Regions from separate parts of the Peribacillus sp. P4_B1 genome, predicted to be linked through region 1. Evidence: predicted binding sites of a transcription regulator. Region 1 holds the regulator's gene; the other holds the start of a gene.
What was found. The regulator LexA, encoded in region 1, represses DNA repair genes until DNA is damaged. The targets are predictions, from matches to a motif close to CGAACATATGTTCG.

Region 1 (8,444 bases):
AGCACTTCTATTGCTGGGATTCCTGGTTTAAATGTCAATTATAAAGAAAACGTTGAAGATGATGTCATCACAACCGCTCTTTCGCAAACTGTCCTGGGAGATGTCCTGCAACAAAATGTCTGGAACGAACAAAGTTTCCATGTAAATGAAGCAGCTCCAAGTGATATAACCATATACACTGCCACAAATGATGTCGAGGTTGAATTGATTTCTCCATCTAATATAAAGTATAGACCTTCCTTAAAAGTTCAATCTGCAAAAAATCAAACTTCCTTTTTTAATGGTGCTACCATACAAACATTTAATAGGAATAAACTTGAAATTGGTGACTGGAGAGTGCGAATGAAGACTAAATCACCAAAAGATGCATACCTTTTCACGGCACAATTTAACGAAAAGAATCCGATTACATTAAGTATGGCTGGTAAAGTTAAGCAAAAAGATGCTAAATTTATCATTAAGAATCCGATGAATGATAAAAAAAGGCCAATCAGCACAACATTTCTGGTTCATCTAATAGATGAAAGCGGGAAAGAAATTAGTGAAAAAAGCACAATTCAGGAAATGGATACCGAAAAGTTTTCGGGTACCCTTCCAGAAGTGCCTAAATCAGGTGTTTATAATGTAACAATTGACGTCAAGGAAAAAAGCATGAATGGTCCTGAAAGAACTCGTACGCTGATTCGGTCGGTCTATATTGAAAAGTAGTGGAAATCACCAAAAAATCCCCTCTCTTAATTGAGAGGTTTTTTTAGGTTGAAATGTGGAGGTGTGAATTGGTTTTATTTACTTTACTTTGGGCTATGTTGATTAAGCTAAGTAAAAGGCTAGGCCGTAATTGCCATAAAGGAATGAATATTGGAGTGTTCGATGGGAATATAAGCTAGTTTGGTCTCCTGGCAAGAACAAGATTGATGACCCTAGGCGTCCGCTATCATGTATAGTTCAATCCTACTTTTGATAAGATTCTCTATAAGACAAAATACTAGTTTTGAGAGCAGCATAGTTGCCTATGCTTGCATAGCCATAAAACCAGCCCATGAAAATTCCTGCAACCAAATGGTGTCGATGGCTGATGAAAATGGAAATGAATAAGCCTAGAACCAAAGCGATGGCAGGGATGAATTTTGGAGGAATTGGAAACATGACCTTAATAAGTTGAGTAAGTGTCATGATGGTAGGAATGGCTATCACTGCATCCCAAAAGTTTGTATGGATGGTTGGGAAGTCCATAATGTCACCACCTTAGAAGTTTTCACAATTAATTTTTACCATTTACAAAGGATTTATACCATATTAATTAATGCAATATAAACGATTGATCAATGAAAGTTGATACAACAAGTTTCGAAGACTTTCAGAGTTCAATGTGAAGCCGCTCAGTGTATGCTTGCTCTTTTTTGATCATAGTGAAGACAATTAACCAAATATCAGTACCTTTTTTGCTGGACATGCTGTCACCCTTTTCATGGTTTAGAATACGATATGAATGAAGATAACCAGTTAAGAAAGTGAGTCCTAATGATGGAGGTTCTAGTGAGCAAGGAAACGTTTATTAAGGAAATTGCTCCATATGCCCTGAAAATTCAAAAGGAATTTAAAATTTTGCCTTCTGTGATCATTGCACAAGCTTGTTTGGAGAGTGGATATGGGACAAGCTTTTTAGCAAATCAAGGAAAGAATATATTCGGTACAAAAGGTGATTTTAAGGGCGAGTCAGTCATTATACAAACAATTGAATACGTCAACGGTGCACCCGTTCAAATATGGAACAAATTCAGAAAATACCCAACATGGGAAGAAAGTCTAAGAGATCTTGCCAATCTATATGTAAAGGGAACTTCATGGAATAGAAGTTTGTATACAGCCGTCATTGGAGAACAAGATTACAAAAAAGCACTCAAAGCAATATTCGATGCGGGTTACGCCTCGGATCCGAAATATATAGAAAAACTGGCGAACCTAATCGAAACAAGCGATTTAACTAAATATGATGAAAGCATCGAAGAGGTCTATCATATCGTCAAAAAAGGGGATTCCGTATCTGCGCTTGCAAAAGCATATGGTTCTACGCAAATGCAGATTCAACAGTGGAATGGATTGGTCGATCTTAACCTTATTAAAGTGAACCAAAGATTAAGAGTGAAATGAACATTTACAGGGAGCGGGGTTTTATCTCGCTCTTTATTAATTTTATGGTTTCATATTTTTCCTAAAGTACATATATCCAGAAAGCGATACCTTGCCTATCAACCGCCATAAATGAATAATGTTTTAATACTCCTATGAAAACACGCTTCTATTAAAAAAATATTTCAAACCTAGTCTTCCAAATGCATAATGATAGAATTTCGGACATAAATTAAACAAACAAAAAAAGCGCGTTTAGCGCTTTTAATGTATTTGTCTATATAAGCCTATTACTTTTCCAAGTATCGAAACATCTCTTAAAATAATTGGTTCCATATTTGAGTTCTCAGGCTGAAGCCTTATGTAATCCGGTTCCTTAAAGAATCGTTTTACAGTGGCTTCATCATCTTCCGTCATGGCCACGACGATATCTCCATTATTGGCACTGCTTTGTTGTTTCACGATGACATAATCTCCATCATGAATTCCTGCTTCAATCATACTTTCACCCATGATTTCTAGCATGAAAACATGGTCATCATGTGGAACCATGCTTTCGGGAAGCGGAAAGTATTCTTCTATGTTCTCAATTGCAGTTATCGGCATGCCCGCGGTTACTTTACCAAGTAACGGCACGTTCACGACACTAGCTTTGGGGATATTATTCGCTTCCTCCAAGTTCAGTATTTCAATGGCCCTCGGCTTGGTTGGGTCACGTCTTATCAGACCTTTACTTTCCAGGCGGGATAAATGTCCGTGTACTGTTGAACTTGATGCAAGTCCCACTGCTTCGCCAATCTCCCGGACGGAAGGTGGATACCCTTTTTGGCGGACCTCTTCTTTAATGAAATCAAGGATATCTTGCTGCCGTTTTGATAGTTTAGTCATATGTGCACCTCTTCTCCAATGTTCTTTGCCCCATTATAGCATGGCCCCCAATTCTATACAAACATAAGTTCGAATTTAGTTGTTGACTGAAACAAACGTTCGTATTATAATTTTGACATAACATACGAACGAACATTCGCTTTGGAGGGATATTTATGAAAAAAATATACAAAAATTATGTATATACGATTCTGTTAGCTGGATCAGTATTCATCTTTTCAATTTTATTCTCTTGTACATTGGACAATGATCAAAAAAAGGATTTCCTTTCTATAGAAGTAGGTGAAGGCGACACCCTATGGGGAATTGCCGAAAAATATGATGAAGCTGATTTGACAAAAAAAGAATTCATTGGTTGGATAGAAGAGCATAATGGAGTCAGGGCAGATTCGATTAAACCTGGTCAAGTCATTGTCATACCGGTTAAAGGGGAAGAACTTGTTCAGAATTTGGCAAGTCAGCAGTAAGCAGTGAAGGTAGGGTATTATGAAGGCAATAATCTATTGTAGGGTCAGCACAGAAAAAGAGTCACAGGAGACATCATTGGCAAGGCAGGAAGATGAATTAGTCAAATTGGCCGAAAAGTTGGATATGGAAGTTGTTTCCATAATAAAGGAACAGGAAAGCGGTTATGAGTTAAACCGGGATGGCATTTTTGACATGATCGAACTATTTAAAGCCAAAGAAGCCGAAGTTCTATTAATCCAGGACGAAACAAGACTAGGAAGAGGGAATGCCAAAATAGCCCTTTTCCATGTCATCCTTAAAGAAGACGTGAAAATCTATACGCTCTCACACGATGGGGAAATAGAGTTATCGGATTCGGATGCCATGGTCATCCAGATAGTCGGTATTGTAGAGGAATATCAAAGGAAATTACATAACTTAAAAATAAAACGCGGGATGATAAGAGCCGTTGAAAAAGGCTACCGCCCTCAAAACAATCTTCAGAACCAAAGGAATTCTACTGGAAGGGAACGTATGGAAATTCCCATTGAAGAGATTATTAAACTCCGGGCCAATGGATTGACATTTGCAGAAATCGCAGCCACTTTAAGGGGCTTTGGATACAATGTATCCAAAGCTACGGTGAACAGGCGTTTTCTCGAACATCAACTAAATATACAGGAAAGTCAATCATAGAACTTGTAATTTCGCTTTTTTTTTAATACCATGACAATATCCGCAGATTACGAAGGAGCGAAATTATGCTATCAAAAGAAAAAATAGCCCGTATTAATGAACTTTCTAAAAAGGCAAAGGCTGAAGGTTTAACGGAAGTCGAGGCGAAAGAGCAAACCCAATTAAGAAGTGAGTATTTAGAAACATTCAGACGGTCCATGTCCGATACGTTGGAGCACGTGAAAGTCGTTGATCCAGAAGGAAATGACGTCACTCCTCAAAAGATAAAGAATATTAAAGAAAAAAGAAACTTACATTAATGCTTGGACTATTATCATGAAACACCCCATTTTAAGCTTTAATGATTAAAAAGGGAGTGCATTCATGTATGTATTCTCCTATTTAGCTTAATCTAAATAGGGGACTTCTTTAATTTCCAGAAAATATTGTAATATCGGGGTTGTAAATAGTGATTTTAGTTGTGATATTATGCTGGTCACTATAATATAAAGAGGTACATTACAGGAAGGGATGTTTTACGATATGTTAGATAAATTAGATGCACTTTCTATCAATACGATTCGTACATTATCGATTGACGCAATTGAAAAGGCTAATTCCGGCCATCCAGGCATGCCCATGGGTGCAGCGCCGATGGCGTACAAATTATGGACTGAATATATGAATCATAACCCGAAAAATCCAGATTGGTTTAATAGAGATCGCTTCGTTCTTTCAGCTGGTCATGGATCTATGCTGTTATACAGCCTTCTTCATTTATCGGGCTATGGCTTATCTATCGATGATTTGAAAAGCTTCCGCCAATGGGGCAGTAAAACTCCAGGACATCCCGAATTCGGACATACCGCTGGGGTAGATGCAACGACAGGTCCTCTTGGACAAGGTATTGCAATGGCAGTCGGAATGGCAATGGCAGAACGCCACTTGGCAGAAAGCTATAACCGTGAATCTTATAATGTGGTCGATCATTATACATATAGCATTTGTGGGGATGGAGATTTAATGGAAGGTGTTTCTGCAGAAGCGGCTTCATTAGCAGGACATCTGCAACTTGGAAGACTTGTCGTTTTATATGATTCTAATGATATATCCCTTGACGGTGACTTAAGTCAATCATTTAGTGAAAGTGTAGCAAACCGGTTCAAATCTTATGGATGGCAATATGTCCGCGTTGAGGACGGGAACGATCTTCAGGAAATTGCCAAAGCGATTGAAGAAGCGAAAACCGATGAGGCACGTCCAACATTAATCGAAGTGAAAACGGTTATTGGTTACGGTTCACCAAACCGTTCAGGTAAATCTGCTGTTCATGGCGCTCCGCTTGGTGCAGATGAGCTGAAGTTGACTAAGGAAGCTTATAAATGGACATTCGAAGAGGATTTCCATGTTCCAGAAGAAGTTTATTCTCACTTCAATGAATCTGTTGTAGAGGCAGGCGCCCAAAAAGAAGAAGCTTGGAATGAATTGTTCAAAAATTACAAAGAAGCACACCCTGAGTTAGCCGAGCAATTGGAGCTGGCAATCAAAGGTGAACTGCCTGCTGAGTGGGATCAGGAAATTCCGGTTTATGAAGAAGGAAAAACATTAGCTTCCCGTGCTTCAAGCGGAGAAGTATTGAATGCAATTGCCAAAAAGGTCCCTAGCTTCATTGGTGGTTCTGCAGATTTAGCAGGATCTAATAATACTGCCATCAAAGGTGAGACAGATCTATTACCTGGTAATTACAGTGGCCGTAATATATGGTTCGGTGTACGTGAATTCGCTATGGGTGCGGCTTTAAATGGAATGACCCTTCATGGTGGATTAAAAGTGTACGGAGGTACATTCTTCGTATTCTCTGATTATTTGCGTCCTGCCATAAGAATGGCAGCACTGATGGGACTACCTGTAACGTATGTCTTCACCCACGATAGCATTGCTGTAGGGGAAGACGGACCGACACATGAGCCAATCGAACAATTAGCATCATTGCGGGCAATGCCTAACCTAGGGGTAATCCGTCCAGCTGATGGCAATGAAACGGCAGCAGCTTGGAAAGTGGCTATGGAGTCTACAAATAAACCGACTGCCCTTGTACTGACTCGTCAAGGGTTGCCCACAATAAAAGATACTTCCGAAACAGCTTATGAAGGTGTTTCAAAAGGGGCTTACATCATATCCGCTGCTAAGAAAGAAGAAGCGGATGCATTACTACTTGCGACTGGTTCTGAAGTGAACTTGGCTGTGGAAGCACAGAAAGCTTTAGCGAACGATGGAATTGATGTTTCGGTAATCAGCATGCCATCATGGGATCGATTTGAAACTCAATCTAAAGAATATAAACAAAGTGTAATCAATCCAGCAGTGAAAAAACGTCTAGCTATCGAAGTGGCTTCACCGTTTGGCTGGGATCGTTATGCAGGTGATGAGGGTGAAATATTGGCCATCAATCATTTTGGAGCTTCTGCACCAGGCGGTAAGATCATGGAGGAATTTGGTTTCACTGTAGAAAATGTAGTTGCTCGTGTTAAAGAAATGCTTAAATAATAGTAATGGGGAACTGACACCAACTAGTTTGGTGTCAGTTTTTTTATCGAACCTTCTAATTGTATGTTGAAAGTGCTCTTATTCTCTGGGATAGCATCCATTCGACAAAAAAAGAAAAAAATTTCTCCAGCAAACAACATATCTTTTTAGTTTGTCAATATATAATGAGAATAAATAATTTTCGTTTAAATGTGTCAGTTAAAGGGGAAAGTCATCAAGGGTAGGAAATAATGGAAGGTCCTGATGGTAAGTTGTTCTGGTGACCAAAATAGGAATGCTAGGAGGCGTTGGCTGATGAGAACCTATCAAATCTTTTTAATCGAAGATGAATTTGCCCATCATTATTATGGAAGAGAAAAGCTATTTTTCAATTTGTTTTTGGAGTATATTCAAGCAAGGGGCAGACTGAAGAGTATTTTGCAAAAACAAATCGAATTTGTCACCAAAACAGTCCCCATTATCCAGTTGCAGGTAGCAATTGAACAACGTTTACAAAAAAAGATGAATTTTTGGTCTCAAAATGGAAAATACTATTTAGAAAAAACAAACGGATCAAGTAAAGCCGTGTTAATCATCCAGGATGAGTCCATTACGCTTAAAGCTGAAGGAGACTATGAAGCGGAGACGGCTTTCTTTGAATGCATTCGAAAATATGAAGCGAGTTTTCTAGCCATTGATTTTGAACACGAAAAATACGGTTGGTTAAAACCGATAAAAGAAAGAAAATTTGTCTAAATGGGGGACTTTTCGGTAGCGGGTATTGTATAATAACCTTTGGTCTAGTACACTGATGTTAGACAACACGAAGGAGGAAATAGTATGTGGGTTTACATTCTAGTTGGCGTACTGGCATTGATTGCTGGAGTAGTGCTGGGATTTTTCATCGCTCGTAAATACATGATGGATTACTTAAAGAAAAATCCGCCAATTAACGAACAGATGCTGAAAATGATGATGATGCAAATGGGTATGAAACCATCCCAAAAGAAAATTAATCAAATGATGAGCGCCATGAATAAACAACAAACAAAATAATAAGCATGAAATACCGCTATTATAACCTTGTTTTTATAAAAAGATAGGATAAATGTAAAGTTATAACGATAAACCACGTAAGGATCGAACCTTCAATTGATTTAAGTGATAATTAAGTTTATCTTCCTTTTTAAACGTAAAGCCACTTTTCCTGGACGAGTTTCAGGAAAAGTGGCTTTTATTTTCGAGTTTGAATATCATTGGTAACAATTTTTAGAATCGGAAGCAATAAAGGTTTTGAAACTAGAGTAGAAGCAATAGTCGCCATGAACTTGTGAACAAAAATAGCTTGAACAACAATACCTGGAGTCAATAAATTCAGTAACCTACAAAATATCACTGCTAGTCAGGGCTTCAGCACCACTTTAATGCATCCGTCTGTCCTTGTATCGAATACTTGATAACCATGTTTAGCTTGATCGATTGGAAGTACATGGGTTACGACATCGCCAGGATCAACCTTTCCTTCAGATATAAGGTTATAGAGATAGGGCATATAAGGGATAACAGGAGCTTGTCCGGTCTTGATATCCACGTTTCTTTGAAATATATCCCCTAACGGAAATCCGTTATAACGCCCTCCGTAAACACCTGTTATTTGAATGGTTCCAGCTTTACGCACGGCTTGCGAGGCAATTACAAGACCACCCATGGCACCTCCATGCAGCTTAAGGCCAGTTGCTAGATATTCCATAGGAGTCATTTTACCGCTCATGCCAGAA
Region 2 (8,245 bases), on a different contig from region 1:
TATACCTTTGTATTGATTTTTTGGCTATTATCTATTCTCAATTCTTCCCGCAGATTGGGAAACATACTATTTCGAATATAGTATCCAGCCTCATTGAAGTCACGTTCCGATCCAAATCCGATTAAACGCTCCTTATATTTTCCTGCTTTTACAACATCCTCGAATTCCTTTCTTGAGAAAGGGGTGCCTTCATTATTATTTTCAAATAAATATTGCCTAAGTTCAGGTCCTATTTGCTCTGTCATGTATCTAATTCGGCCTATTAGGGGGAAATTCCTCAGGATTGAATGTTGCTTTTGTGTATCATCCTTTCGGTACAAGTACGCTGCGGCCGCAACTGTCCCTAAAACGGCAGATCCTTTTAAAACTGTAGGAAGGTAATGTTTTAATTTGGACATTTTATCACCCTTTGCTTCTTATTTTTTGTGCAAGTTACTCGAGTAATCTATAATCTTTGGAGTGCTTCATCAATCAGAATTTCTCCAGAAGTTACATGGAACGTTTTATTATATACTTCTTTAGTATCCAGCGCTTTGACCAATACAGAAGCAATATCCTCCTTTGGTATCTCGCCTTTGTCATGCACAATTGATTGTCCAGCTTCAACTTTACCTATTCCCGGCTTATCCACAGGCATACTTGTCCGTATGACCGTATATGTAAGCTTTTCCTGTCTTAATAGCTCTTCTGAGTGGTACTTGACACCGTTTGTACTAGAATCTAAGCTCTCCATTTCTTTTGCTCGCATGGTGTTCATCAGAACAAAGCGCTTCACCCCATGTTTCTTAGCAGCCTCAACTGAGTCTATTACTGACTGATGGTCAACCAGTATTGGTTTGCCCTCCCCAGTCCGGGGACTGGCGCCACTCAGGTAGATCACTGCTTCACAGCCCGAAAAAGCACTGGAAAAATCCCTTTTTTCCAAAGAAACTACATCTCGTGCTCCAAGTTTAACCATTTCCTCAACTTTATTTTCTGCTCCTACCAGTGCTACCGGGTTATGGTGCCTGTCTGCCAGCTGTTTTACAACGTGCTCTCCGGTCATGTCCTCTGTTCCTATTACCAGAACTCTCATTTTAATACCTCCCTGCTAGTTTGATACTATCTATTTACCACTTTAAAGTTTAATGAAACAATTAAACGTCTTCGCCGTATCGGTAATTTTAACGATTCTTTGATAGTCCAATTTCTTCAGTGGAAGCAATTAGGCTTTTATTGAACGTACGTAATCTCAAAATTAATAATCTGACATCCATTATTACTGAAGCTGTAGGAACTAGATTAGTGATTGGAATTAAATAAGAACGAAACCCAACTACTCTGCTCATGTATAATAAATTGGGTTTGATTTGGGTAATTATATAAAACTATACATTAAAGATGATTATTTTCTGGGGAAACAAAACCCAAAATTATCTCTTAAAAATATTAATTTTTTATGTAATCACTCCATACATTCCATAGTTAATCGCACCCATACTTTCTTACGAACGCCATATTGAGGAATTCCGCACGAAGGATACTGGCATCTATAAAGTATAAAAACTTTTATCAATCTGGAAATGAGGGGCCCTATTTTTTTCAAAACTGAAAAATTACTAACTACAGGAATGCTAAACTGACCAGCTTTCCATATATGAAAAAAGAACCTCTAGTAATATACTAAAGATTCGGGATTAATAAATGTTTTGTAATTTTAATATGTTAAATGAAAGCAATTAAATTAATAGATTTCCATAATACGAGATAAACGAATAGAGTAAATCTTTTGATTTTCATCTTTTAAGGAAAGTGTTTGTTCATTAAGGTTAAGTTTATGCAATTGACCCTTGCATGTTTTTAATACTCCTTCTTTATAATAAATGATGGTCGTTATGCCCTTTTTTTTCAACGATTTCAAGATCATCTGATTATCTCCCTTCTGTCTATTCAATTATTAATTAAAATTGTATGATAAGTGGTGCAATACTATGAAATCAATTAGGATATGTATATTATACAATGAAAATCGTAAGCGTTTTCATTATTGTTGTGAACAATTTGTGAAAGATTGAACATTGGGATATTTTAGGGAAATTAGAGCAGGTTAGGCAATGGTAAAAATCCATGAAAAAAAATTTAAGTGAATCGGTATTGTATGAGTTGCAATTATTTTTTCGAGAACAGCAACTGGCTTTTGACAAGGATGAAAAATCGCTTTTCCACTAACCATAGGTGCTCCATAAGAAGCCTTATCATAATAAAAATTAAATGTTCTTTTTGTCCCTTTAGTATAGGAAATAAAATATTCTCCTATTCAAAAAAAGGTAAGAGCATATTTGTGCCCTTACCTTTCTACATTTATTCTTCACCGTTACTCTTCCTTGCTTGCTGCCATATTCATGCTCGCTTCGACATTCTCCTGGCTGATGGGGGTGAATGGTAAATTTCGTTTTCCTGAGAAATTCTCAAGCAAGTCTTTGACATCAATTCCCGAAGATGCCTTTAATGACTCTTGCAATGTTGCCATTAAATCCGTTGCATATCCTGTCACTTTATTAGCCCCGCCCTTTGCACCGCTTCCGCCTGTGTCCACTACAGTGATTTTGTCTATATTACTAAGCGGGCTAGCAACTTGTTTTGCATATTCAGGCAGCATTTTCAAAATCATGTCCATTACGGCGGCTTGCCCGAACTGTTCAAAAGCTTCAGCTATTTTCTGCTTGGCTTCTGCTTCTGCTACCCCTTTTAACCTGATGATTTCCGCTTCTGTCGTACCTTGTGCCCTTTGGGCGTCCGCTTTAGCAAGACCGTCCATTCGAACACGTTCCGCTTCCGCTTTGGCCATGGCTTCAATTTTATACTTATCGGCATCCGCTTCTGTAATCTGTTTCATTTTGTTTGCGGAAGCTGCCTGCTCTACCGCATAACGATCGGCATCCGCCTTTTTCTTCACTTCTGAATCATATTGCTTTTCACGGCGAAGGATTTCTTTTTCTTCCAGCTCAATCTGCTTCTGCCGTTCGATAATCCTGATTTGCATTTCCTGTTCGGTTACATCCTGTTTAGATCTGGCAGTTTCAAGATCGTAAGCTTGGTCAGCCCGTGCCTTGGCAATATCCTGCTCACGACGGAATTCCGCAACCTTTAGCTTGTTGATTTTTTCGGCTTCGGCTATTTCTGTTGCCCTTTCAAGTTCGGCACGCTGGGCTTCCTTCGAAGCTTCGGCTCGCTTGATTCGCGTTTCTTTCTCGGCATCGGCGGTAGCTATATCGGCATCCCTTTTCACTTGAGCAATCCTTGGCTTACCTAGCGATTCAAGATATCCATTTTTGTCACGAACATCTTTAATCGTGAACGATACGATGATGAGTCCCATTTTAGCCAAATCCTGCGAGGCTACCCTCTGTACTTCCTGGGAAAACTTTTCACGGTTTTTATAAATTTCCTCGACTGTCATCGAACCAAGGATTGAGCGAAGATGTCCTTCCAATACTTCCCGCGCTTCCTGTTCACGGTCATCTTTCGATTTACCAAGGAATTGCTCTGCTGCTGTGGCAATATCGGTGATTGAACCGCCAATCTTGATGATCGATACACCATCAGCCATGACAGGAACACCTTGTTCTGTATATACTTCAGGAGTCGAGACCTCAAGTTTGCTTGACAACAAGCTCAATGGTTCCGCTTGTTGGAACACTGGCAAAACGAAAGCACCTCCACCGCGGACGATTTTTATTTTATTTCCTGATTCGTCGATGTGGACATTCTTGCTGCCCAAGTAACTTCCAGTCACTATCAAGGCCTCATCAGGACCAGCAGTACGGTATTTCGTAACAAACACAGCAATAAGTGCGATTAATAAAAATGCAACAATGGCGACAACAATCCAAATTAAACTAAACATAAATGACCTCCTACCTCTTATTCATTCTCATGGGGCATGACATAGACAACCCCATTTTTAACTTCGATGATCAAGACTTTTGTATCCGAAACAATTCCTTCATTCTTATAACTGGCCGCAGTCTTCGCAATGCTCCCGCTGATGCTTTCGATTAAGACTTCCCCAAACCCATCAACCGGGACTGATGTCAGAACCCTGCCAACCCTGCCTCTCAGGTCATTGTCATGAAACGTTAAGCTTTCCTCCGCCGATGAGATGGGAATCAACACAAATACATTCAATAGGGTGACGATTGTAAATGAAATGAGCAGGGAAATCACGGCAATCATCACATCATTAAGTCCTGTAAGCGATTCAAGCAAAAAACCACTCGAAAAAAATACGGTCAAAAAACTAAAAATGAGGGTTGGATTTAATATATCCGGTAATTCCAGGCCAGAAAATATATCATTAAACAAGATAAATAGGAATGTTAGCCCCCCGAATATAATTAATCCATATAAATAGACTGTTTCTAATGGAACTCCAAATAACTCCATCTCTTTCATCCTTTTAATTTGATTTTTCTTTACCGCTTACTACTATTAAGACCTAGGATAAGCGTTTTAACTACCTTTTGAAAGACATATGGCAATGATCCCCCCCATTTACTTCACTTACCATTAATACGAATGACGTTACAGAAAGTTTCATTTTTTTTCCAGGTTTTACGAACCTGGGCAACAACTAGGCCCTTATAAAATAAAATTCATAATATCATTGACAGTGTTTACTTATCATATTAAAATTCTTTATATGTTAACTCGTTTGATAACCAGGTTTACAATAGGGGGAAGTACGATGAGGGAAAGTCACGAGAAATTAAGAATGATGATGGTTACAGCCTTATTTGCAGCACTTATAGGGATCCTTGCCCAAATTACAATTCCACTGCCGTTAGTACCGATTACAGGACAGACTCTAGCTGTTGGGCTGGCAGCCACTATACTAGGTTCACGTTATGGAACCTCTTCCGTTTTATTATACTTGTTCATAGGAGCTGCAGGAGTACCAGTGTTCGCTGAAATGTCTGGAGGACTAGCTAAGATATTCGGTCCGACTGGCGGTTATTTATTATCCTATATCCCGACAGTTTATATTACCGGGCTGATATTGGAAAAAACACGTTTCTCAGTTGCAATGGCTTTCCTTGCAAATATAATCGGGATGTTCATAACGTTGATCATCGGTACGATTTGGTTGAAATATATGAGCTCATTATCATGGACAGTTGCATTTGCCAGCGGTTTTGCCCCATTTATAATCGTAGGCATTTTAAAAGCATTCCTTGCATCTTGGCTTGGGATTACGATCCGTTCAAGGTTAGCATCAGCTAATATGCTCCCAAAAAAAAATACACCACTTTCCCAATGATGCAAATGGGTAAATGAAAGAGAGGGTGCCGCTTGCGGTACCCTCTCTTTCATCTTGTTACTTTTTCAGCCATCATTTTCAATCACTTGCACAAAAAAAGAATCTTAGAAAAAGACTCTTTTTTTACAAGTATTTATTACGGTCCTATCCCCATAAGTCCGAATATGAAAAGCAAATGTATGTTATCCCCTTTGCTAACCGTAATCATTTTACTATAGTTACCGCAATTTGACAACTATTGAAGAATCGTGAAAAGGCTACCATTTATAACTTAAGATAATATAATAAATGGATTTAGTTATTTATTATTCACTTTATATTCTTTTTTCGTACCATCATCGAAAACGACCTCTAAATCGAATTCTTCATAGGCATCCTTCAAATCAAAAACACTTGTCACTTCTTGAATGACTTGTTCATCTGTTGAATCTTTGGTGAATGTCAATTTATCTAAAATCGGTGTTAATTCTTTCATTGCTTCATCACCGTGAACTTCATGTTTGTTTGATTTATCTTCGATTGAAGCTTCTGTTTGGGCTCCCATGGTATCATATTCAGCTTCGTATTCGTTATCAGTTCCCACATAATCAACTTCTAATTGAAAATCCTTGAAAGTGAAAGGCACCTTTTCATTATTATCCGTTCTTGTTTCAGGATTTGTTTCCGTTTGATTTTCATTCTCCTGAACCGGTGGATTTTTCACTTCATCGTTTTCTCCCCCACACCCGGCCAAAACAAGCATGGCGGCAAACGGAACAGATAATATTTTGATCGATTTTCTCATTATTAGCCATTCCTCCCTAATCATCTGTATACTTATTGATTACCTAAAAGGGGTCATTCAAAACTACAGGAATCTTTCAGGTATCATAAGATCGATCAAGTAAAGAATCACTAGAAGTGATCACAGAGGAAGGATATAAAACAATACTGCAAAAAAATGGGTGGCAGAACCCCCAAGCACAAAAACATGCCAAACGGCGTGATGAAACGGAAAACCGCGCCATACATAAAAGATAGCTCCAAACGTATAAAGCAAGCCCCCTGCTATCAGTAACTGGATACCTTCTGAGGGCATCGCTGCTGTAAGAGGTCCCCAAACGATGACGATCATCCACCCCATCGCAATATAAAGAAGCGTCGAAAGGAATAGGAACCTTTTAACATAGAAAGCTTTGAAGACGACGCCGATGATTGCAACTCCCCAAATTATTCCAAGCAGTGTCCAGCCTAGTGAGCCTTGAATCACAAGGACCATGATGGGCGTGTATGTTCCTGCAATGAATATATATATGGCTGAATGATCAAAGATTTCGAATATATCCTTTGTTTTCCCCTCTGGAAAACTATGCACTAATGTGGATGAGACATATAAAAGAAGCATGGAAGCGCCATAAATGACTGAAATGACTACATGCCAAGGCGATCCTTTTTGGACTGAGAATATTATTAAAAACACAAGAGCGACGATACTCAACAAAACACCAACACCATGGGTTATCGCATTGACCACTTCTTCTTTTTTTGTATAAACATGTGTATTAGCCATATTACAGCTCCTTAATCCAGATAAAAATTTTCAACATTCTCCTAAATTATACATCATATTTTCCAAGCAATATAGAAAAGTGAATATAGCTTGATTAACACCACTAATTAGATTATCATCTAATTAGATAATAATCTAATTAGTTAGGGGGATAAAAGTGCAATTAGAAAAGTTGGTCGCTTTCCATAAAACGCTTGGTGATGTGACCAGGATTAGGATTATATCCATTCTGGCAAACGGTCCAAAACACGGACAGGCTCTTGCGGGAATATTAAAATTGACTGCCCCAACCATTTCACACCATTTAACGAAATTGAAGGACATTAATTTAGTGAAGGATCGGAGAGAAAAAAATACGGTATATTATTTTTTGAATGAAGATGTCCTAGAGCATTATTCTTCAGCATTACCTAAAATCATTTCAAATAAGGGGGACTCCAGTAAATTGGATAAACAAAAGCTGATTTTAGAGCATAAAAAGATCCTTGAAAACTTCTTTACACAAGATGGTCGACTAAAAACCATACCAGCACAAAGAAAGAAGAAAATGATCGTTCTTCATCATATTGCAGGCCTTTTGGAAAAGGGACGTAAATATCCAGAAAAAGAATTGAATGAATTCATCCAGTCATTCCATGATGATTACGCAACGATAAGACGTGAACTCATTATCGGAAGCATCATGTACCGGGAAAACAGCATTTATGAACTGAATCCCCGCGAGATGTGGGCTGAAATCATTTAAGAGTTAGTTTTAAACATGAAAAACCGGCCTCCCTAGTTGGTGAGACCGGTTCTTGAAATGTAATTTATATGGCAAAATGGTGGCCACCAATGATTTTGATTACCTCTAATTGTTTCATCCATTTGCTGTCCGAAATACTGGGATTCCAAAAATACAAGGCATCATTTGTGTAGCCATGAATTGCCAATGCTTCATTGACAGCCTTCTTGGCATCATCTCCGGCTGCTTTGTTTATACTGCCATCAGCAACGGGCGAGAATTGGTTTTTTTGATAGATCACTTCCCGGACCGTATCAGGGAATTCTTTGCTATCAAGGCGATTCAAAACTACTCCTGCCACCTCGACCTTTCCTCTATAAGGCTCCCCTTTGGCTTCTGCATGCACAAGCCTTGCTAATAATTCTTTATCTTTTTCATTCATTACATGTGGAATAATCAATGTTTTACCAGGTTCTGCAACATTATTTACATTATTATTGACTTCTTTTAACTTTTTGATTGGGACACCATACCGCTTTGCAATATCCCATATCGATTCACCTTGTTTAATGACATGTTTGGTTGCTCCATCAGAAGCCATACTGGTCGTTCCCTTAGGAATAGCTATCCCAAGTACGATGACACTTAGAGTCATTATCACGGTTATTAATAC

Region 2: the regulator LexA is predicted to act here: its motif matches at 2,146-2,159, upstream of AC1DVK_RS14520 (YolD-like family protein).

The regions. Positions count from the first base shown of each region.
Region 1 is NZ_JBFUHM010000088.1:436-8,879, forward strand. It holds partial or broken gene AC1DVK_RS25540 (hypothetical protein) at 1-708, shown strand, start outside; gene AC1DVK_RS25545 (hypothetical protein) at 952-1,233, opposite strand; gene AC1DVK_RS25550 (glucosaminidase domain-containing protein) at 1,537-2,151, shown strand; gene lexA (transcriptional repressor LexA) at 2,395-3,018, opposite strand; gene yneA (cell division suppressor protein YneA) at 3,174-3,485, shown strand; gene AC1DVK_RS25565 (YneB family resolvase-like protein) at 3,505-4,161, shown strand; gene AC1DVK_RS25570 (DUF896 domain-containing protein) at 4,227-4,460, shown strand; gene tkt (transketolase) at 4,684-6,687, shown strand; gene sirA (sporulation inhibitor of replication protein SirA) at 6,982-7,422, shown strand; gene AC1DVK_RS25585 (YneF family protein) at 7,507-7,722, shown strand; gene AC1DVK_RS25590 (zinc-dependent alcohol dehydrogenase) at 8,069-8,444, opposite strand, start outside.
Region 2 is NZ_JBFUHM010000022.1:69,815-78,059, reverse strand. It holds gene AC1DVK_RS14530 (FMN-binding glutamate synthase family protein) at 1-398, opposite strand, end outside; gene AC1DVK_RS14525 (NAD(P)H-binding protein) at 446-1,075, opposite strand; gene AC1DVK_RS14520 (YolD-like family protein) at 1,724-1,906, opposite strand; gene AC1DVK_RS14515 (flotillin family protein) at 2,354-3,886, opposite strand; gene AC1DVK_RS14510 (NfeD family membrane protein) at 3,904-4,425, opposite strand; gene AC1DVK_RS14505 (biotin transporter BioY) at 4,727-5,299, shown strand; gene AC1DVK_RS14500 (YusW family protein) at 5,598-6,083, opposite strand; gene trhA (PAQR family membrane homeostasis protein TrhA) at 6,204-6,848, opposite strand; gene AC1DVK_RS14490 (DUF2087 domain-containing protein) at 7,006-7,593, shown strand; gene AC1DVK_RS14485 (cell wall hydrolase) at 7,658-8,245, opposite strand, start outside.